Regions from separate parts of the Planococcus sp. 11815 genome, predicted to be linked through region 3. Evidence: riboswitches for the same ligand, from Rfam matches in the RefSeq annotation. Region 3 holds a riboswitch; each other region holds the start of a gene.
The links. Region 3 has a riboswitch for lysine ahead of M1Q06_RS06070 (Na+/H+ antiporter NhaC family protein). Riboswitches for the same ligand answer to the same signal wherever they lie in the genome.
Positions count from the first base shown of each region.

Region 1: another riboswitch for lysine. It lies ahead of dapA (4-hydroxy-tetrahydrodipicolinate synthase); the one in region 3 lies ahead of M1Q06_RS06070 (Na+/H+ antiporter NhaC family protein).
Region 2: another riboswitch for lysine. It lies ahead of M1Q06_RS07060 (aspartate kinase); the one in region 3 lies ahead of M1Q06_RS06070 (Na+/H+ antiporter NhaC family protein).

Region 1 covers NZ_CP096991.1:2,973,451-2,981,209, forward strand. Annotated here, with positions in the region: gene M1Q06_RS14900 (efflux RND transporter permease subunit) at 1-446, opposite strand, end outside; gene M1Q06_RS14905 (hypothetical protein) at 554-799, opposite strand; gene M1Q06_RS14910 (TraB/GumN family protein) at 952-2,118, opposite strand; gene ypfJ (KPN_02809 family neutral zinc metallopeptidase) at 2,249-3,091, opposite strand; gene M1Q06_RS14920 (SAM-dependent methyltransferase) at 3,151-3,747, opposite strand; lysine riboswitch at 3,898-4,076, shown strand; gene dapA (4-hydroxy-tetrahydrodipicolinate synthase) at 4,203-5,093, shown strand; gene M1Q06_RS14930 (STAS domain-containing protein) at 5,137-5,973, opposite strand; gene M1Q06_RS14935 (cell wall-binding repeat-containing protein) at 6,110-7,135, opposite strand; gene M1Q06_RS14940 (DUF2382 domain-containing protein) at 7,418-7,759, shown strand, end outside.
Region 2 covers NZ_CP096991.1:1,375,238-1,382,996, reverse strand. Annotated here, with positions in the region: gene M1Q06_RS07065 (succinate dehydrogenase cytochrome b558 subunit) at 1-549, opposite strand, end outside; gene M1Q06_RS07060 (aspartate kinase) at 931-2,157, opposite strand; lysine riboswitch at 2,261-2,434, opposite strand; gene uvrC (excinuclease ABC subunit UvrC) at 2,476-4,269, opposite strand; gene trxA (thioredoxin) at 4,323-4,637, opposite strand; gene M1Q06_RS07045 (electron transfer flavoprotein subunit alpha/FixB family protein) at 5,020-5,988, opposite strand; gene M1Q06_RS07040 (electron transfer flavoprotein subunit beta/FixA family protein) at 6,038-6,811, opposite strand; gene M1Q06_RS07035 (enoyl-CoA hydratase) at 6,832-7,605, opposite strand; gene M1Q06_RS07030 (TetR/AcrR family transcriptional regulator) at 7,623-7,759, opposite strand, start outside.
Region 3 covers NZ_CP096991.1:1,187,906-1,195,664, forward strand. Annotated here, with positions in the region: gene sufB (Fe-S cluster assembly protein SufB) at 1-1,137, shown strand, start outside; gene M1Q06_RS06045 (hypothetical protein) at 1,288-1,473, shown strand; gene M1Q06_RS06050 (DNA alkylation repair protein) at 1,531-2,208, opposite strand; gene M1Q06_RS06055 (DUF72 domain-containing protein) at 2,360-3,220, shown strand; gene M1Q06_RS06060 (sulfite exporter TauE/SafE family protein) at 3,220-4,050, shown strand; gene M1Q06_RS06065 (bifunctional metallophosphatase/5'-nucleotidase) at 4,064-5,407, shown strand; lysine riboswitch at 5,479-5,661, shown strand; gene M1Q06_RS06070 (Na+/H+ antiporter NhaC family protein) at 5,772-7,346, shown strand; gene M1Q06_RS06075 (sodium-dependent transporter) at 7,546-7,759, shown strand, end outside.

The sequences.
Region 1 (7,759 bases), 1.5 Mb from region 3:
AGTTCAGCAAGTTCCGCTTCGTCTCCGTAGAACATATAGGAAACTAGCGGGAAAGTCAGATCCAGCTTTTCAACGCTGGTGTCCTGGGCTTGGTCCGGGAAACTGCCGGCTGCGCGCTGTGTCTGCTGCTGGATCGTATTGATCAAGCCCTCAGGTTCAACGCCGTCTTCGATTTCCAGTGTAATGATGGAAGCCGAATTCGCTGAAATGGAATTCATTGACGCGATGCCATCAATGCTCTGCAGTTGTCTTTCAATCGGGTTCGTGATGCTCGTTTCCACTTCTTCCGGCTCTGCGCCAGGCAAGATCGTGGAAACCAGTACGAGCCCTGGAGGCGTTTCGGGAATCTCACGCTGCGGCAAAGTCAGGAAAGTGTAAACCCCGACCAGCATGAGGATCAAAATCAAAAAGATGAATAATTTACTGCGCTCGAGTATGTACTGCATAAGGATTATCTCCCTCCGATTATTGTATAACTATTGTATAACCAAAAATCGGAAAGCACCACTTTAAACACTCAAAAACCGGCCGAAAATTTCCGGCCGGTTCTCGTTTAAATTTTTTCAGGACGCCGCTGTTTCAGGAAGTATGCGCCGATAAACATTAACAATGGTGGCAGGATGCTCAATTTGAACACCCAGCTGTCATCTCCCATAAAGATCAGCCCCATCGGCAAAAGTGATGCAAGCCCTCCCCAAAACAACGCTTTCCACGATCTTTTCCAAACTCCGTACAATCCGAGCAGCAGTGCAGCAATCACCAGCGACCACAATAAGATCCCCATCAACAGGAAATCCATCTCCATGCGCCTCCGTTCGGTTTTATACTTTAGTTATACTCCTTTTTCTGATAAAAATCATTCATTTTAGATGTTTTTCACACATTTTTATTATGTAGAATTATTAATAAAAAGCTTCCGCGGAGTTCCCCGCAGAAGCTTCACAACACGATTTATAAGTTTTCGAAAAACAGCCGCAGAACGTCCGCGCCGCCGATGAATGTGCCGAGCGAACTGCCGAGATTGGTCAATACGATGACCAGCAAGACACGCGTCACTTTATTGTCCCAGAAGCCTTTGACCGTGAAGACGTCTTTTGACAAAGTGTCAAAATCCCCGACATTCGGCCGGCGGATAAACGCTTGTGTCAGGCCTGAAAACCAGCCGGCCGCAACGAGCGGATTGAGCGAAGAAATCGGTGCAGCGACAAAAGCAGTGAGAATCGCCAGCGGATGGCCAAATGCGACCGTAGCCCCGATAGCGGCTAGCGTACCGTTCCAAAGAATCCAGCTGATCGCCTGGTCAAAGCCAGCTGCCGGATTTGCATAAAACGTATACGCAATGATCGACAAGATCAGCAGCGGAATGGCCCAACCGATAATCTTCGGCCATTTCGATTTCTTCGGCACTTCGTTGAGTGCCTTCAAATCCTGCTCTTCGTGGATTTCGCGCGTGATGCCCGGAATATGAGCGGCACCGAGAACTGCGACGACCTTTTTCCCAGGAGCTTCTTTGATTTTCTGCGCCAAATACTGGTCGCGTTCATCGATGAGCGGCTTTTTGATGCGCGGGAACGCTTTCGTGAAATCGTCCATCACCGCGTTCAATGTATCTTGTTGCTTCATCTTCTCCAGTTCTTCTTCGGAAATCGATTCCTTGCTGAAAATGCTGAAGAACACGGACGAAATGAGCTGGACCTTGCCCATCAAGCCGATATTGCCCCAAATGCGCGAAAACGTCACTTGGATATTGCGGTCGGCAAGGACCAACTCTGCCCCGGTCTCTTCTGCCGAACGGATGCCCTGAATCATTTCAGAGCCGGGCTTGATGCCGAACTGGTCAGCCAAACGGTTCTGGAACGAGGAAATGGCCAAGTTCATCAATAACAGGCTCGCCTTCTTGTCCTTGATAATTTTAAAAATATCGGTTTCTTTCCATTTCTTATCCTGCATGACCGAATCATAGCGCTGTACATCAAGTTCGATACACACCGAATCCGGCCGTTCGCGTTCAACGACTTCCTTTACTTGCTCTGCGCTCAGTTTGGACACATGCGCGGTGCCGATCAAAATCAATTGTTTGCCGTCCACTTCGAGACGGGTAATATTGTCTTCCGTCATTATTTCTTGTGTCATGAATGTACTTCCTTCATAGAATAGGATTTCTTCTTCATTTACGGTTGCCGATGAAAAAGACTGTCTATTCTTTATAATGAATCACCAAGCGCAAAATATCAATCTTTTCGAAAGCTTATAATTCCGGCGCGTTAAACGTATTGCCATCATTCAAATCACCGGCGCGGAAGCCTTTGTAGAACCATTCCTTGCGCTGTTCGGATGTGCCGTGAGTGAAGCTTTCCGGAACGGCGTAGCCGCGCGTCCGTTTCTGGATCGTGTCGTCACCGACCGCACTGGCAGCGTTCAAAGCTTCTTCCAAATCCCCTTCTTCCAGATAGCCCATGCCTTGAGCATGATGCGCCCAGACGCCCGATAAATAATCCGCCTGCAATTCCAGGCGTACTTGCAATTGATTGTATTCCGTCTCGCTCAGCTGATTGCGCGCCTGCTGGACATCCCCGAGGACGCCAAGCAGGTTCTGAACATGATGCCCCACTTCATGCGCGACGACATACGCCATCGCAAAATCCCCAGGTGCGTTGAACTGGCGCTCGAGTTCATCGTAAAAGCTCAAATCGATATACAGCTTGGAATCCGCCGGGCAGTAAAATGGCCCCGTCGCAGCACCGGCCATGCCGCATGCTGACTGGACGCTTCCGGAAAACAGCACCAAAGTCGGCTCGACATATTCCATGCCTTCTTCAGCGAACACTTCCGCCCACACTTCTTCCGTATCTGCGAGGACGACCGATACGAAATCGGCCAGTTCTTCTTCCCGCTCACTTGCCACATACGGTTCCGAACTAGAAGTTCCTCCGCCATCGCCGAGTATCGCTCCAGGGTCTCCCCCGAGAAACGTGATCAACAGGACAATCAGCAAGCCGCCGATCCCGCCGCCGGCAAGAACCGGCCCACCAACACTGCGCCCTCTCCTGTCTTCTACATTCCTGCTGCCCGCTCGCCCTTTCCATTTCATAACCGAAACCCTCTTTCCGCATCCATTTTTATAAAGCTATACCCGTTTCACCGGAAACTTTAATCCCATCTCGGCAAGCGGTAGACCAAAAATCGTTCGCGCGGATCTTCCGCTTCAACTGGAAGCTCAATATCACCGGTCAATTCAAAAGCGGTGCGGCGTTCGAGGAAATCGGTATACTCGATTGCCGGATAAAATAAAATCACTTCGACTTCGCGCGGATGATCGGCTACTGATGCCAAAATCCTGTCTATGACCGTCATGAACACCGGATCGGAAAACGGATTGAAAAAATAAAACCAGCGATCTTCCGGATGGATTTCATAATCCTGCGCGTAGCCGTTGATGAATTCGATGTCCGCCTTCCCCTTAAAGCGCTGTAAATTCCGCAGCGAAGCTTCATGAAGCGATGGATCGACTTCCACTCCTGCCGACGGCGTCCCGAATACATGATGCGCAAAAAAGTTCAAGCGCCCTTTGCCGCTGCCAAAATCGACCAGCCTGCCGCTGCCCTTAAGCGGGTGTGCCTTGAACAATCTATCCAGCCACGCATAGGGCGTCACTTCGAAACGGTGCTCATGCATCGACGCATTAAAGCCCATCTGCTCGCCACCGGTTTGGATATTCAATTGCCGGTCCATTTGATGATCGTCCATCTGATTGCCTCCTTTTATCCAGTGAGATCAATTAAAGCCGCAGCTTACTATTCCCACATTTTGCAAAATAAAAAATTCTTTTTCTCTTGCCATTCCCATTCCTTTCTGTTATATTACAGCTAATTCAATAATTTCTTGCTTCCTTAGCGGAGCGAGGATAGAGGCGCAAAAACCATCAGTACGCAATCCGAGGAGTATGAGCTCTTAGGACGATTGCCGAAAGGGGGATTTGCCGAAGCGGCAGGATGCTCATATTCCTGTGCGCTGGTTCTGCACTGAAGAAGTGCCGGACTGTCATATAGGAAACTATATGGAGGGCTATCTGACGAACAGGAACGATTGGTAAACATTGTTTCTAACGGCAGCAACGGGCCCCCGTTGCTGCCTTTTTGTTTACTCCGGACCGGCCCCCACCTCTAACTTTTGAAAAAAACTTAGAAAAGGGTGTGTTCTCTATGAAATTCGGTCAAGTGATCACTGCAATGGCGACGCCATTTGACTCAGACGGTGAAATCGATTTTCAGGCAACAACAAATCTCGTGGAATATCTAATCAATAACGGTTCGGACGGCATCGTTGTCGCCGGGACGACCGGCGAATCGCCGACTTTGTCGACAGACGAAAAAGTGGCGCTGTTCGTCCATGTCGTCACCGTAGCAGACGGGCGCGCGAAAATCATCGCGGGCACCGGCTCAAACAACACGCGCGCATCGGTCGCCTTGACCCAGCAGGCAGAGCAAGCGGGCGTCGATGGCGTCATGCTCGTCACTCCTTACTATAACAAACCGTCCCAGGAAGGCATGTACCGCCATTTTGAAGCGATTGCAAACGCGACGACGCTTCCGGTCATGCTCTATAATATTCCGGGCCGCAGTGTCGTCAATCTATCGGTCGATACCATCGTCCGCCTGTCGCTTATAGACAATATCACCTGCGTGAAAGAAGCAAGCGGCGATTTGGATGCCGCTTCTGAAATCATCGAACGTACAAGCAGCGACTTTGCCGTCTACAGCGGCGATGACAGCCTGACCTTGCCGATGCTTTCTATCGGCGGAACAGGCATCGTCTCGGTCGCTTCCCACATCATCGGCAACGAAATGCAGGAGATGGTTAAATTATTCCGCACAGGCGATACAGCTGGAGCCGCCGCGCTTCACCGCAAATTACTGCCGACGATGAAAGCTTTGTTCGCAGCACCGAGCCCGAGCCCGGTCAAAGCGGCACTCAACCTATTAGGTGTTCCGGTCGGCGGCGTACGCTTGCCGATGCTCGCTTTAACAGAAGAAGAAACAGCCACTTTGCAGCAATTCCTGCCGTCCGCTAAACAGGACGCGGTCACCAATTAAAAAAGGCTTCGCAGACCCATTTCAGGGTCCGCGAAGCCTTTTTTCAATTATAGACATTCTCCAAGGCACGCTTCAAGCTGCCGCCGATGTTCAATGTCCGCACATCCACACCGAATGTCGTCAAGGATTGCGCCGCCTCTGGACGGATCCCCGTCAAAATCGCTCCGACGCCGATCAGCCCGAGCGCCTGGATGATTTTAATGACTTGTTCCGCCACCATCGTATCGACCCGGATGACCCCTGATAAATCGACAATCAATGTGTTGATCTTTAATTCACTTGCTGACAATAGCGTGCGCTCCAAAATATAATGCGCACGGTCGATTTCAATGCTGCCGACAAGCGGCAAAATCGCGACCGAATCGCTGATCGGGACTACGGGTGCCGACAACTCCAGAAACTCCTGCCTTGCTGTCGCCAAGTTGTTCTGGTAGGAAACCGTATAGGCATGCGTGTAAGCATACGTTGCATGGTCCAACAACGCATGCAATAATTCCGCCGCGTCGTAGGTTATTTCCGGGGAAATATTCAAGCGGCGGCCTTCACTTTTGATCACGGCTGCCAGATGCTTCCGGTATAAGCCGGTTTCTGCGAGCGCTGCATCCAGTGTCATGCCCTGGTCAAGAAAGAAATTTCCTGTCGCATTGCCCCACTCCGTAATCACCGCCATATTCTTTGCCTCATTGCAGCTGTCTTGCATAGCTTTCCCTAGCAATTCAATGAAACGGGCACGTTCTTCCAGCACCAGCTCCGAGAATTTACGGTTTTCTTCCACAACATCCTTCGGCAATGCCGTCAGCCGCTCTTCTTGGATCAGTTGGGCAATCATATATTTATCTTCTTCCACTCGTTTACCGAATAAAGCCATCTCTTTTTCCATTGGAACCTCCATCAATTATTGCTTGATTGATTGACTTGGTACAACAGATTCATTATACCCACAATCTGATACAAGAAATAGCATTTTGATTTTCCAGGACAAAAAATGCCCGCCGGATGGCAGGCATTTTCCGATATTATTTTGCGAACAATTTTTTCAACGTGTCAGATGAAACGGCTTTTTCTCCACCAAGGATATAGTGGAAAGTATCCGGTGTCGAATAATCTTGAATTTGTTGTTTAGACGCCGCTGTAGGGGTTGGGGCAGTCAATACAAGCGGATCTGGATAAAGTGAAGCGAGTGCGCTTCCTGATAATGCATCCGGGAAATTGGTACCCGTCGCGATATAGATTTCAGCTGTTTCATCGAACAACTCATTTTCATACATGAAATCATTGATTGCTTTGTTTGTGTCATAACGGCTGACACCTGCAAGGCGCATCGGTTCTTCCGCGAACAATGCTTCCACTGAAGGAGCAACTGCTTTTTCGCCGCCGATGATGAACGGTAATGCCGGTTGATTCGCTTTAATGTAGTCCGCAACTACCGCTGGAACAGTACCTGAAGCAGGAACTAACAGAATCGGTTCTTCAATATAACCTGCTACTGGGGAGATTGACAAAGAATCGGCAAAGGTTGCGCCAGTCGTAACGAATAAAGATTCGTCCATTCCTAGTTCTTCAGCAATTTTCACTGCAGTTTCGTAACGGCTTTTACCGCTGATGCGATCTACTTCAATGCCGAGCTTCGCGATTTCATTTTTGACTTCTTCAGAGACCGCTCCAGTACCGCCGATTAAAATAACGTTTTTCGCGCCCAAGCGCTTCAGCTCATCCGCAAATCCTGCAGGCAAAGAATCTTTTTTCGTCAAAAGAAGTGGAGCTAAATGAAAAGATGCAAGCGGTGTTGCAGCCAAAGCATCCGGGAAGTCAGCGCCCGTTGCAACGACAACCGTTTCCGCCTCTCCATCTCCCCACCCTGTCCATGAAACTTCTAGGCTTGTCTGGTAGCGGTCGCTGCCAAAAATGCGGTAGGAGTTGTCTTCAGTAAGTGTAGCCGCAGAAGCTGCCCCAGTCGGTAAAACTGCTCCAAAAGCCAAAGCTGCAGTCAATGCCGCAGTCGTCAATACTTTGCCGTAAATCATCGTTAATCGTTTCCCCATTCTGTAATGTATTCATTTCTTTTCCAATTATATGATATTTTACAAACATTACAATAGGGTTACGAAAATATTTTTTGGTGGGCATAAATGCCTTTTCCTATACGGATGAAGAAGTAGTAATTTCTTAACTTCCTATATTCTTCTTTCATTTTCGAGCTTCTTCTCCTTTACTTTCATTCGAAGCCGCCAAGCTCTGCCGAAGGTTTACGACGGTTCGCTTTCCGGGTACATAAGCCATAACGCAGACACGGCTAAACATTGACCTTACAGGAGGATGCTATTATGCAAAAACACGGCCATAAATTGATCGGCACATTCGATGTGCAGGCGGAAGTGATCCATGAGATCGGTGAATTGAAAGCACAGGGATATAAAGAAGAGGATATGTATGTTGTCGCTTTGAACGGACAACAGCTGCAAATGGTACAAGGGCAGACAGATGTCCATTTAAATACGGATGAGGGCGATTTCATGGACAAGTTCAAATCGTTCATTTCCGGCGAAGATCCGACAAAAGATGCGCTCAAGCAAATGGGCCTCTCCGATTCCGAAGCGGACGAGTATTACAAGCAAATCCAAAGCGGCAAGATCGTTCTTTATGTCGACAGCGAATACGGCATGAAT
Region 2 (7,759 bases), 190 kb from region 3:
GAAGTAAGTTGAGTAGCGCTGTGCTTTCTCTGAAACCGTGATTCCCCACGTTACAAAGAAAGACCACAATCCGTTCGCCAAGTGGAACGTCGCGGACAGGACACCTACTACGTAGAAGGCGAACATGAACGGATTTGACAGGATGTTTTCCATCATGTTGAAATCTGCCTCTGCTGCACCAATCGCAACTTGGAATCTTGTCTCAAACACGTGCCATGCGATAAAGACCACAAGGAAAATCCCGGTGTAACGCTGGGCAACGAATAAAATGTTGCGCATGTAGCTGTAATGCCCCGGGTTGTTTTTCGCTGTGAACGCTATGTATAATCCGTAGAAAGCATGATACATGAGCGGCAAGTAGATGACGAAAATCTCCAGGAAGATGACGAATGGAAGATTTGCCATGAAGTGGGCAGCTTGGTTAAACGCTTCCACGCCTTGCGTAGCGAAATGGTTGACGATCAAATGCTGCGTCAAGAACAATCCGATTGGAATGACCCCGAGTAAAGAGTGCAGCCTGCGCATTAAAAATTCACGATTGTTATCCAAAAATTTTACCCCCCTCAAAAACATTAGTTGGCAGCGTAAAGCTTTCCTATATCAGGAAAACATATTCACGTTGCTGTAAGCATCATGTACAAGAATATGACATATTTATTGTACTCCCCCCCTCTAGGAGCGTCAAGGCAAGGAAACCTTTTTAAGCGCATCCAGTCTAGGGTCTGCGAAGGTTTTTGCGGATATTAAATAGGAAAGAATTCATGAAAAGCTATATTTTCATTTCGAAACAGGCGAGATACAGGCATCTGTTTCGAGGTTTTATAAGCTCATATAGGACCGTGCAGGCAAGATTTCAAATTTGAACAAATTGTGAATTTTTGCACAAACTTTCGGTAATTCAAAAAAGCCCAGCTAGGCTGGGCTTTTGGCTTATCTGACAGACGCTGGCGTCAGTCCGTATGCATCGTGGAGCGCATTTGCTGAACGTTCCATTTCACTAGCCGGCACGACGACAGAGACTTTGATTTCGGAAGTGCTGACCATTTTCACCGGCACATCCTGCGCGCGGAGAATATCGAACATTTTTGCCGCGACGCCGGGATTCGACACCATGCCGGAGCCGACAATCGATACTTTTGCCAAGCCGGTTTCGATATCGATGGAGTTATAGCCAATTTTTTCTTGCGCTTCCGACAAGACGCGCTGGGCTTCTGCCAGGCTGTCTTCTTTGATTGAAAAAGAAACAGACGGCGGAAACTCCTCAATGATGCTTTGCACGATGATATCGACATCGATCAAGTGATCCGCAAGACTCGTGAAGATATTGGAAAGCGACCCGTTGAATGGCTTCGTATAACTGACAGTGATGCGGGCGATGTCTTTTTCGAATGCCACGCCGCGCACGATTAGATTTTTTTCCACAGTGATCACCTCTTGAATGATAGTCCCCGGTTCATCCGAGTAGCTGGCCCTTACAGAGAGGGGCACTTGATTGTTCTTGGCGAATTCCACGGCTCGCGGATGAAGGACTCCCGCCCCGAGATTGGCCAATTCGAGCATTTCGTCGTATGAAATCTGTTCAAGTTTGCGGGCGCCTGTGACATAACGTGGATCGGAAGTGTAAACTCCGTCAACATCCGTGTAGATCTCACATTTTTCAGCACCGAGCGCAGCCGCCAGTGCGACAGCGGTCGTATCGGACCCGCCGCGGCCAAGCGTCGTGATATTGCCGTTCTTGTCGACGCCCTGGAACCCTGCGACCACGCAGAACAGTCCGAGGTCGAGGGCCTCTTCCAAACGCTGTGTATGGATCGTTTCGATGCGCGCATTGCGTGGGACGGATTCCGTTTCGATGCCCGCCTGCCAGCCTGTGAAACTCAAGGCATCATGCCCGAGTTTTTTGAACGCCATCGCCAACAGCGAAATGGTCACTTGTTCACCGGTCGCAAGCAGCATGTCCATTTCACGCTTTGGCGGCTCTGCGGAAATCTCTCCCGCAAGTCCAAGCAACGTGTCTGTCGTTTTGCCCATCGCCGAGACGACGATGACGACGCGCTTGCCTTGTTGTTTTTCCTGGATGGCGCGTCTTGCTACGCCCACGATTTTCTCCGGAGACGCCACGGACGTCCCGCCGAATTTCATTACGATTGTTGTCATTCTCTTCACTCCCACTTAAGATAAGTGGCCCTCAACAAAAAAGAGGCAACTCGCCGATTGCCTGGCAAGCTACCTCTCTTCTCATGTACGATTTCAAACGTCCATGTGAGATAGCCCTCCAGAGTCAAACTCTGACAGCCCTGCATCTCTTAAATGCAGGACCAGCATACACGCAAGCAGTGCGCGTAAACTTCGGCGGGCGTCCCTTTTGGCATCCTTCACAGATTCTGCAAATCTCGGGATGCTTACTATTGACGTCCGCTCCTCTATCATCACTTTTTACAAGTGATTCAATTGTGTTATTACAATACCACGAAGTTATTCCTGTTGCAACGGCTGTTCTTTGAAATGCCGTTCGATTTCCACGGCCAGCTTCTCAGGAATACCGGCCTGCTGGATCTCGCCGGCGTTCGCTTCCTTGATTTTCCGGACGGAGCCGAAATGCTTGAGCAATTGCTGCTTGCGTTTCGGGCCGACGCCTTGCAAACCGTCCAAAGCGGATTGAATCGAATTCTTGCCGCGCAATTGGCGGTGGAACGTGATGACAAAGCGGTGGACTTCGTCTTGAATGCGTTGCAATAAATAAAACGCTTCACTTGTGCGTTTGAGTTCCACCATTTCAACTGGATTGCCATACAACAACTGGGACGTTTGGTGCTTGGCGTCCTTTGCAAGTCCTGCAATCGGGATATCGAGCCCGAGTTCGTCTTCAACGATTTCGCGCGCCGATTCGATTTGGCCTTTGCCCCCATCGATAATGATCAAGTCGGGCAGCGGCAAGCCGTCCTTCAGCACGCGGCTGTAGCGCCTGCGGACCACTTCACGCATAGCCGCATAATCATCGGGCTTCTGCGCGGAGCGGGTTTTGTATTTCCGGTAATCTTTTTTTGACGGTTTCCCGTCGATGAAGACGACCATCGCAGACACGGCATCCGCCCCTTGGATATGGGAGTTATCGAATGCTTCGATGCGCAGCGGCGTGTGGATGTTCATCGCTTCGCCCAATTCGTTGCAGGCACCGACCGTGCGTTCTTCCTGGCGCTCGAGCAGCTGGAATTTCTCCTTGATGGCAATTTCCGCATTCTTGCGCGCAAGCAAGACCAAATCTTTTTTCTTGCCGCGCTGCGGGACGAGCACTTTCGCGCCGAGCCATTCTTTCAGGAATTCCTCATCTTCCGCTTCCGGCAACAGGATTTCATTCGGTTTGATATGATCCGGCTTTTCATAGAATTGGCCGAGGAAGGTCAAGAACTCTTCTTCCGGGTCGCGGTACAACGGGAACATCGACACTTCGCGCTCGATCAGCTTTCCTTGGCGCACGAAAAATACTTGCACGCACATCCAGCCTTTATCGACAGCGTAAGCAAAGACGTCGCGGTTGGTGAAATCGTTCATGGCCATTTTCTGTTTTTCCATGACCGATTCAATGTGGCTGATCTGGTCGCGGTATTCTTTTGCCCGTTCGAACTCCAGGTTCTCCGCCGCTTCGCTCATCTTCTCGGTCAGCTCCTGCTTCACTTCGCGGAAGCCGCCGTTTAAGAACCGGCTGATGCCGTCGATCATTTCACGGTACGTATCCTTCTCTACCGGTTTGACGCAAGGCGCGAGGCATTGCCCGAGATGGTAATAGAGGCAGACGCGGTCCGGCATCGTATGGCATTTGCGGAGCGGATACAAACGGTCCAGCAGCTTCTTCGTCTCGCTTGCTGCATAGGCGTTCGGATAAGGGCCAAAATATTTCCCTTTGTCTTTTTTGACCTGTCTCGTGATGACCAATTTCGGATGGCGTTCGCCCGTGATTTTCAAATACGGATAAGTCTTATTGTCTTTCAGCCGGATATTGTATTTCGGGTCATGCTTTTTGATCAAGTTCAATTCAAGGATCAATGCTTCTTTGTCGGAAGAGGTGACAATGTATTCAAAGTCCTCGATTTCATTGACCAGGCGCTGTGTTTTCGTATCGTGGCTGCCAGTGAAATAGGAACGCACACGGTTCTTCAACACTTTCGCCTTGCCGACATAGATGACTGTCCCTTGGCGGTCCTTCATCAAATAGCAGCCAGGCTGGTCCGGCAAAACTGCCAATTTATGTTGAATCATTTCATTTTTCATTTCCTCACCCTATTTAAAAAACCGGGTTCCACGAATGGGACCCGGTTTTGGAATTATGCGTGTTTTTCAACCAATTCAGCCAAAGCTTCTTTTGGACGGAAGCCGACAACTTTATCGACTGTTTCGCCGTTTTTCATCAAAAGAAGTGTCGGGATGGACATGATACCGTATTCGCTAGCTGTCTGTTGGTTTTCATCAACATCCAATTTCACGATTTTCACTTTGTCGTCCATGTCTGCATCAAGTTCTTCAAGAACTGGAGCGATCATTTTACAAGGCCCGCACCATGCTGCCCAAAAGTCTACCAATACGAGACCTTCTGAAACTTCCTGTTTGAAATTCTGATCTGTTCCTTTAACGATTGCCATGTATAATTCCTCCTTAAGTGATAACCAAACTATATTTCGATTATAGCAGACGTGATTTACGCTAGCTATTTATTTGCCTAGTCCTTCCATACCCGGCTGTTGTTGGCGTTAAACTGCCTGGATTTGATGTAGTCAATGTATTTAAAGACTGAGAGATTCCGCTACAGGGGCACGCTTTAGGCTCGCAGGATGCAAGTCATGCAGTGTATGCGACAGGATGTCGCGGTATACACTGCCCGTGATTGAGTGGGCATCGAGCCTCCTCATTCGCTACGCTCATTCCCGAGTCTCTCAAACCCACTTTTTCCGCAGGAGTCGGCCCCTTTCGCTCCATCTCCAGTTACAGACAAAAAACAGCCCGCTACATTGCGGGCTGCTGTGATTACATGACTTTCTTGAATTCTTCTGTAAGCAACGGGATGACGTCGAATAGGTCTCCGACGATTCCGTAGTCTGCTACTTTGAAGATGTTCGCTTCTGGGTCTTTATTGATCGCAACGATGACTTTGGAGTTGGACATCCCTGCCATGTGCTGGATCGCTCCGGAAATTCCCGCTGCGATGTAGAGATCAGGTGTAACGACTTTCCCTGTCTGTCCGATCTGCAAGGAATAATCGCAGTAATCTGCGTCACATGCGCCGCGTGATGCTCCGACTGCGCCGCCAAGAAGGTCAGCCAGTTCTTGCAAAGGCTCGAATCCGTCTTTACTCTTGACGCCGCGTCCGCCAGCAATGATGACTTTCGCTTCCGAAAGGTCTACGCCTTCTGCGGATTTGCGGACGACGTTTTTGATGATCGTGCGCAAGTTCGTGATATCGACCGACAAGCTCGATACATCGCCAGAACGTTCTTCGCGCTCAAGCGGAGCGATGTTATTTGGACGTACTGTAATGAAGACAACACCGTCTTCTTTCAGTTTCACTTTTTCAAATGCTTTACCGGAATAGATCGGGCGGATGAAGATAGCGTCCTCCCCTTCCCCTTCGATATCCGTTACATCGGAAATCAAGCCGGTTTGCAATTTCGATGCGATTTTTGGCGACAAGTCCTTGCCGACTGCAGTGTGGCCGAAGACGATTGCTTCAGGCTGCTCTTGGTCAACAACTGCCATAAATGCCTGGCCGTAACCGTCAGATGTATAAGATTTCAAGTGTGGGTGCTCAACCGTAATGACGCGATCAGCGCCGTAAGCTACCAATTCGTTTCCGAACTCGCTCACTGCTTCCCCAAGCAAGACAGCAACTACTTCCCCGCCGCCTGAAATTTTCTTGGCTGCGGCAATTGCTTCAAATGATACGTTGCGCAAAGCGCCTTCACGCGTTTCGCCCAATACTAATACTTTTTTCGACATAGTCCGTTAACCCCCTAAGTAGATGTGAAAATGAATGATTGGCGTACGTTTATATAACTTTCGCTTCAGAGCGAAGCAAGCTGACCAGTTCAGAAACTTGGCTTGGAATTTCGCCTTCCAAAATACGGCCGGCTTGTTTTTTCGGCGGCAAGTATACTTCGATCGTTTCTGTTTTCGCTTCTACATCTTCTTCGTCGATATCCAGATCATCGAGCTCAAGCTCTTCAAGCGGTTTTTTCTTCGCTTTCATGATTCCTGGAAGAGATGGATAGCGCGGTTCGTTCAAGCCTTGTTGGGCTGTGACCAATAAAGGCAATGAAGTTTCAAGCTCTTCTGCATCCCCTTCAATATCACGGACGATTTTCACTGTTTCGCCTTCAATTTCAAGGCTAGTGATCGTCGTCACGTAGTTGATATCAAGCAAATCAGCTACGCGCGGTCCGACTTGGCCAGATCCGCCATCGATCGCTACGTTTCCTGCAAGAATCAAGTCCGCTTCTTTGTCTTTCAAGTACTCTGCCAGTATGTATGCTGCCGTAAACTGGTCCATTTCCTCGACATCGTCTTCTGTATTGATCAAGACCGCTTTATCAGCGCCCATTGCAAGTGCTGTGCGCAATTGCTTTTCAGCTTCCTCATCGCCGATTGTGACAACTGTCACTTCGCCGCCGTGAGCGTCGCGGACCGTGATGGCCTCTTCGATCGCATACTCGTCATATGGGTTGATGATGAATTCAGCGCCATCTTCTTGAATCTGGCCACCAGAGACAACCAGCTTTTCTTCTGTGTCAAACGTACGTTTTACCAATACATAAATGTTCATGAACGTAAACCTCCCAAGTATTATTTCCCTTTAAATTGTGCTTCGCGTTTTTCCAGGAAAGCGCTAATGCCTTCCTTCGCGTCTTCCGATACGAAAACCGTACCGAACGAATCCGCTTCTGCCTTGACCCCTTCTTCAAAAGCCCCGTGCTTCGAATACTGAAGCATGTCGATGGCCGCCTTAACGGACACCGGGCTTTTTTTCGCAATTTTCTTCGCAATTGAAAGCGTTTGCGGAAGAAGGTCTTCTTCGCCGAAAGAACGGTTGGCAAGACCGAGCTGCACTGCTTCTTCGCCTGTAATCGGATCGCTCGTCAAAAGCATTTCAGCGGCTTTGGCCACTCCGACATAACGCGGCAAACGCTGTGTTCCTGCAAATCCAGGAATCAAGCCCAATTGAAGTTCCGGCAATCCCAGTTTAGCATTTTCCGTAACAAAACGCATATGGCAGCTCATTGCCAGCTCCAAACCTCCGCCAAGTGCGGCGCCGTGGATAGCGGCAATGACCGGCTTGTGGAATGTTTCCACGCGTTCAAATACGGCTTGCCCGCTTGCCGACAGTTTCGAGAATTCTTCTCCTGAAGTCACTTCCGTGAACTCCTTGATGTCGGCGCCTGCTGAGAAGAAACGCCCTTCCCCGTGCAAGACGATCGCACGGACATCCGAGTCGTTTTCCACTTCATCCAGAAGTGCATCGACTTCCAAGATCAGCGCGCGAGACAATGCATTTGCCGGCGGCCGATTGATTGTCGCAATCGCTACCCCATCTTCTTTTTTCCAGCTGATAAATTCCACCTGCTCATCCCCTCCCTTTACGCTTGCATGCCTTTCAGCAATAAGCGCTGCACTTTCGGTGCGAGTTCGACCAAATCATACTTGTGATCGTTCATCACCCAGGTAGTAATGGTCTCATCCATTGTACCAAAAACCATCTGGCGGGCTAAACGAA
Region 3 (7,759 bases):
AGCCAGACTTCATGGGATGAAGTTCCTGAAGAAATCAAGCGTACGTTTGATAAACTGGGCATTCCTGAAGCTGAACAGAAGTACCTTGCAGGTGTCTCTGCACAGTACGAATCCGAAGTTGTTTACCACAACATGAAAGAAGATTTGGAAGAGATGGGCATCATCTTTAAAGATACTGATGCAGCACTTCGTGAAAATGAAGACCTCTTCAGAGAAAACTTCCAGACAGTCATTCCAGCAGCAGACAATAAATTCTCTGCTTTGAACACGGCTGTTTGGTCGGGTGGTTCATTCATCTATGTACCGCCAGGCATCAAAGTGGAATCGCCACTGCAAGCCTATTTCCGCATCAACTCGGAAAACATGGGCCAATTCGAACGTACGATGATCATCGTCGACGAAGGCGCAAGCGTCCATTACGTAGAAGGCTGTACAGCTCCTGTCTACACGACGAACTCACTGCACTCTGCAGTTGTTGAAATCATCGTGAAAAAAGATGCTTATTGCCGCTATACAACAATCCAAAACTGGGCGAATAACGTATACAACCTGGTAACGAAACGTGCTTTCGTAGATGCAAACGGCACGATGGAATGGATCGATGGCAACATCGGTTCGAAATTGACGATGAAATACCCTGCAGTCTTCCTTAAAGGCGAAGGCGCACGCGGCATGACATTGTCGATTGCGATCGCCGGCAAAGGCCAGCACCAGGATGCAGGCGCGAAAATGATCCACTTGGCGCCGAATACATCTTCATCGATCGTTTCCAAATCGATTTCGAAACAAGGCGGGAAAGTTTCTTACCGCGGAATCGTGCACTTCGGCCGCAAAGCGGACGGCGCACGTTCGAACATCGAATGCGATACGTTGATCATGGACAACCAGTCGACATCCGATACAATTCCTTACAACGAGATCATGAACGATAACGTTTCGCTTGAACACGAAGCGAAAGTATCGAAAGTCTCTGAAGAGCAATTGTTCTATCTGATGAGCCGTGGCGTTTCTGAACAGGAAGCGACAGAAATGATCGTCATGGGCTTCATCGAGCCATTCACTAAAGAATTGCCGATGGAGTATGCAGTCGAAATGAACCGTCTCATCAAGTTCGAGATGGAAGGTTCAATCGGTTAATCAATCAATCAATCCCCGGCATGGAAAATGCCGGGGATTTTTTATGCCGGTTAGGAGGAGTGGATTTCCTCATTTGTATAAATTTCGTTTTACTCTTTTTCCTAAGGGTATACAAAGGATGAAGCAAAAAATTGAGGAGGGATTTTTCTAATGAGCCAAACTTTTGATGCATTAAAAGAGAAAATCAGCAACGCTGACATGGGAGAAGCGAAAGAAATCATCACTCAAGTCAAGCAAGCATACGACGACGGCAAAATCGATGAAAACGAAAAGAACGAATTGATGGATCTCGCTAAATCCAAAATCGGCGGCGGCGGGCTCGGCGGGTTGTTCTAAGAGCCTGCAGCCCAATTAAAAAAATAAGCTTTGGCGTCTCTTCATGGATGCCGAAGCTTATTTTTTTATGTGTTTTAGAGCTTCCCGCTTGCTCAGTGGCTGAAGCGTATGGGCAGAGACGAAGTCCAAGACCCACATGGGATCGGTTTTTGCGTATTCCCTCAAAGCCCAGCCGATGGATTTTTGGATGAAGAATTCGCGGGATTCGGCATGTAGAGAGATGATGGAGCCGAGCATTTCCGTGTCGGTCTGTTGCTTGAATTTCAGTTGGTGCAAAATTGCAGCGCGCTGGGTCCATAAGTTTTCTGCATGTGCCCACTCAACAAGGAGCGGGGCAGTGGTTGTTCGGTCAAGCAACACAATATGACCGACGAGTTTGGGGGCGATGGCATCAACAGTGTCCCACCAGGAATTGGATTCGACCAGCAGGCGCAAAAACGGCAAGTCGTCTGGAGTCAGTTCCTTTTTTGCTTGTTCCAGCAATTCGATGGCTGCGTAATGAAATTCGCGTTCCGGCAGTGCGTACAGTGCTTGGACAATGGACTTCAATTGTGCTTTTTCAGGGAGGAGATATGTGGATAGCTGCTCTTTCATTAACGCAGTACGCAGAGGTTTCTGGATTCCTAAAAATGGGAAGTTGTGTTTCATATAAGCGGCCATCGGAGCGGCAAGCTCCGGGTTGCGATGGTCCTCAAAGCTTGAGATAAGAGCCTCTGTGTTCCATGGTTTTTTCATTTCCAAAAACCTCCTAAAGAATGGCTTGATATGTGATTGTAACCATGTGCGAAATAGGGAGCTTCGCCTGGCGTGCTTCAGCGAATCTCAAAAAGGACGCCTGTTTTGTTCTATGCTATCATAAAATAATAACGAAAATGGAGGCAGGGCGATGATTTATGTTGGATTGACGGGCTGGGGAGATTATCCAGATGTGTATAGCCCCGGGTCGAAACAAAAAGATAAATTGGTCGATTACAGTGCGCATTTTCCGATTGTGGAACTGGATTCTTCATTTTATGCAGTCCAGCCTGAGCGCAATATCAGCAAATGGATTCGCGAGACGCCGGACAATTTCCAGTTCGTCGTAAAAGCTTATCAAGGCATGACCGGGCATCAGCGCGGGGAGAATCCATTCGCCACCCGCGAGGAGATGTTCGAAGCTTACAGGTTGTCTGTCAGGCCGCTTAAAGAAGCAGGGAAGCTAGCCATGGTGCTATTGCAATTTCCACCCTGGTTCGACTGCCAGAAAGATCATGTCGATGAAATACGCGCGATCATCGCGGAGCTGCAAGAATTTGACTTGGCGATCGAATTCCGCCATCAGTCATGGTATGCGGACGGCATGAAAGAAAAGACGCTGGAATTTCTTCGCGAACACGGATTGATCCATTCGGTCTGCGATGAGCCGCAGGCAGGGGATGGCTCCATTCCGCTTGTCCCCGAGTCCAGCCGCAAAGACAAAGTGCTGCTGCGTCTGCACGGGCGCAATGTCCACGGCTGGCTGAATCCCGGAAATGCCGAAAAATGGCGGGAAGTGCGCTATCTATACGATTATAACCGTGAGGAACTAGAAGAGATCAGCCGGGCCGTGAAGCGTCTTGAACAACAGGCAGAGCAGGTATATGTGATTTTCAACAATAATTCAGGCGGTCATGCGGCGGGGGATGCGAAACAGTTCCAGGATTTGAACGGTTTGCATTTTGAGGGATTGTCCCCGAAACAACTTGACCTGTTCGAAGGCGGGTTCTGATGGTATTTGTGATCCTTCTAGTGACCGGGCTTGCTTCAGGGATCGTCGGAGCGCTCATCGGCCTTGGCGGAGGCGTCATCTTGGTGCCTGTGCTGCTGTTCCTCAGCTCTTCAGTCAGCTTGTTTCCAGACTTATCCCCTCAACAGATTGTCGGGCTTTCGGTCGTCATGATGATTTTCACCGGTTTGTCTTCGACGATTGCCTACATGAAAGTGGGCACTGTCGATTACCGGAGCGGTTTCATTTTCTTTCTTGGCAGTGCGCCTGGAACCATTTTAGGCGCATTCGTCAACCGCAGTCTTGATGTACCGTCCTTTCAATTATATTTTGGCCTGCTATTGGTGTTCTTATCGCTGCTCCTGTTGCTCAGGGATCGCTTGAAGGCAGTGAGCTGGTTTGTCGATAACGGCAAAAAGCAAAGTTTCTATGACCGCAAAACCGATCAAGAATACGTCTACGGCTATCCGATATGGTTCGCGCTCGCATTGACTTTCTTCATCGGCTTTGCATCCGGGCTATTCGGCATCGGCGGCGGTTCGATCCTCGTTCCGGCCATGATCCTGCTATTTTTATTTCCGCCTCACGTAGCCGTTGGAACGTCGATGCTGATGGTCTTTCTGTCAGCCATCGTCAATTCCATCACGCATATTTCACTCGGTAATGTCCCGTGGATCTATACCTTGGCCATCATCCCTTCAGCATATATTGGAGCGAAGATCGGGGCTAGGCTGAACCGCAGCATCAAATCCGAGACTCTGGTTGTCGTGCTGCGGCTCGCATTATTATTACTCGGGCTCCGCTCGATTTACGAAGGAATTTTCAGTTCATAATGAGGTGTTTGACATGAGTGAAATCATCCATATTTATCATACGAACGACCTGCATAGCCATTTTGCGCACTGGCCCCGTATCCAATCCTTGCTGACGGAGCGCAGGCGCTGGCATGAAGAAGCGGGCGATGTGTGTTTGGTGCTCGATATCGGGGACCACGCTGACCGCTCACATCCTTTTACAGAAGGCACGGCTGGCAAAGGCAATGTCCAGTTGCTCAATGAAGCCGGTTATGATGCAGTGACCATCGGCAATAACGAAGGGATTACGCTGTCCAAAGCAGAACTGGACGAATTGTATGTGCAGGCTGATTTTTCTGTCGTTGTCGCTAATTTATTGGACTTAGACGGCAGGCAGCCGGAATGGGCAAGCGCAAATCAGATTATCGTGACGAATGACGGAGTGAAAATCGGGCTTGTTGCTGCAACGGCAGAGTTCACACCGTTTTACCGACGTCTCGGCTGGCAAGTGACGAGCGGCAGAGAAGCGATCAAGCGTGAGGCCGCGGAAATCCGCGGGTCGGTCGATTTTCTCATTTGCATGTCTCATCTTGGCATCAGGGAAGATGAACTGTTAGCAGCAGAATGCCCCGAACTCGATATTATCTTGGGGGCGCATACCCATCATTTATTCCACCAAGGAAAAGAAATCAGCGGGACCTTGCTTGGTGCTGCCGGCAAGTTCGGCTATTATATCGGCCATATTGAAATTGATATCGCGACACGCAAGATGACAGCGGAAGTGATCGAGACCGACCAGTTGCCAGAAGCCGATAAAGGGTTCAATGACTACTTGGTCGGTGTCGGCAAGCAGCAAATGGCAGAGACGGTTTTCTACAATGACCATCATTTGAAAGCGGAATGGTTCAAGCCGTCCCCCATGGCAGAGCTGTTTGGCGATGCCTTGGTGTCGTTTGCTTCGGCGGATTGCGGATTGTTCAATGCCGGCATTTTTATGGAGGATATGCCGCAAGGGGAGATGACGCGCTACGATTTCCACCGTATGCTTCCGCATCCGATCAATCCATGCGTCATCGATCTCAGCGGCGCGGAACTAAAGGAAATTTATCTCCAATCCTTGAACGAAGACTGGCCGCAACTTGAGCTCAAAGGCATGGGCTTTCGTGGCGCGGTATTCGGACGGATGATCCATAGCGGGATGGACATGCACAATCACCAATTGATGGTGAGGGGCAAGCCAGCCGATCCGGACCGCATCTACCGGCTCGCGACGCTCGACCTGTTCACATTCGGCTATTTTTTCCCTGCCTTGAAGCGTGCACCGAAGAGTTATTTCATGCCCGAGTTCCTGCGTGATGTCTTTGGTGATTATTTCCGAATGAAAACCGTTAAATAGAAGGAACATTCAAAATGGACTGTTAGTTGATTTCGTGTGCTTTTTGGGCTATGCTTTTTATGAATTAGATATCGATGGGTAGAGGCTGCAGCCTTCATCAGTAGAATGTGCGAGTTTGACCGCGTAGACCGCATTCGAAAGGGAAGCTTGCCGAAATCACCGTTTCCGGGTCAGGGGAGCGTCGATTGGGGGCATTTCGAACAGGAATGCCACTGTCATTTGCAGTGAGTTGCAGATGGAGAGCTACAGGGTTGTTTGATGCTTGTGCACACAGACGAATTGTAGGAAGCCGGTTTATCCATGGGATAAACCGGCTTTTTTGGTCTAAGCCTTACCATCAAAATGAATAGGAGGAAATCTAATTATGGAAAACACAATCTTTTCGATACTGCCGCCGATCATCGCGATTGCGATGGTACTGTTGACGCGCCGTGTATTACTGTCGCTCGGCGTCGGCATTGTGGCAGCTGCGTTGATCCTGACATCGTTTGCGCCGCTCGAAGCCTTGAACGAATTATTTACTTCATTTGCGGTAATTTTTTGGGATGAAGGCTTCAACGCTTACAATGTCTTCATCATTTTGTTCTTATTGCTGCTAGGAGTCATTACAGCATTCGTCAGCCTGTCTGGAGGCAGCCATGCGTTTGCCGATTGGGCATCTGCGCGTGTCAAAACACGCCGAGGGGCGAAATTGGTTACCGTATTTCTTGGCATTTTGATTTTCATTGATGATTATTTCAATGCCTTGGCCGTCGGGCAAGTTGCACGGCCGATTACGGACCGTTATAAAGTATCGCGTGCAAAACTAGCTTATTTCATCGATTCGACTGCTGCACCGATTTGTGTAGTGTCTCCCGTATCCAGCTGGGGAGCTGCGATCATCGGCATCATCGGAACGATCTTGGCTGGGCAGACCTTCCTTGATTATTCGGCGCTGGAAGCTTTCCTGTGGATGGCACCGATGAACTTCTACGTCATCGCGGCACTTGCCATCGTATTCTTCGTCGCAATCCGTGATGTGGATTTCGGGGAAATGAAAAAACATGAACGCCTGGCGATTACAGAAGGCCAGTTGTTCAATCCGGATAAAGTGATTCCTGGGGAAATGAAAGAAGATTTCCCGAGCCACTCGCACGGACGCGTCCGCGATTTGTTATTGCCGATCCTGTTATTGATCGTCGGAACAGTCGCAGCGATGATGTGGACAGGATATGTAAATGCCGATAGAGTATTTGACATTTGGCTTATTTTTGAAAACACTGATGTTCCTTTGTCCTTGATCACAGGCGGAATCGTCGGCGCACTTGCAGCGATCATCTTGTACGCACTGCAGATCAAGCGCAACGAAGCAGCGGAAGCGCATTGGATCGCTAGAGGCATCTGGGCAGGGATTCAATCAATGGCGGGAGCTGTCTTCATCTTGATCTTCGCCTGGTCGCTGACCTATTTGATCGGCGCTTTGGAAACAGGGAGTTACCTTGCTGACGCTGTCGCTCGCGGCAATGTGCCGACAAGCATCCTGCCTGTCCTATTGTTCTTGTTGGCTGGCGTCATGGCGTTTTCGACTGGTACTTCCTGGGGCTCTTTCGGGATACTGCTGCCGATTGCCGGCACGATCATGATCCAAGCAGAACCTGAACTATTGCTCGCTTCCTTATCGGCTGTATTAGCGGGAGCAGTATTCGGAGACCATTGTTCACCAATCTCGGACACGACAATTCTGTCGTCGACAGGCGCAGGAAGCAACCATATGGACCACGTTGTCACGCAACTTCCTTATGCATTGACCTCTGCAGCGATCGCAGCAGTAGGGTATATCGTCATAGGCTTTACCGGCTCCTTGCCTTTGGCTCTTGGAGCGGTAGCAATTGTCTTGGCAATACTATTCGTTTTCTGGTCTAAGCGTACAACCTTAATGGAAAAACATGAACAGAACTAAGATCTGGAAGGCGGAGATATTCTATCTCCGCCTTTTTATTATTGTAATAATAGTTTTTTTGAAAAATTTTCAGAAATTATCTTTACTTTGAACAGGGTCCTAGTTATACTAAATTTAGATTCCAAAATAATCTGAATATAAACAAACTTCCTATTTTTCTGTTAAAAAATTGGAAGTTCACAACAAAGGGGGAAGAGAAATGGAACGTTCTACATGGGGAACGAGAGCCGGTTTTATCATGGCGGCGGTCGGTTCAGCAGTAGGTTTAGGGAATATTTGGCGATTCCCGTATGTAGCATATGAAAATGGTGGTGGAGCTTTCTTAATTCCTTATTTGTTCGCACTTTTAACTGCCGGGATTCCAATTTTGATTCTGGAATTCACTATAGGCCATCGTTATCGCGGATCAGCGC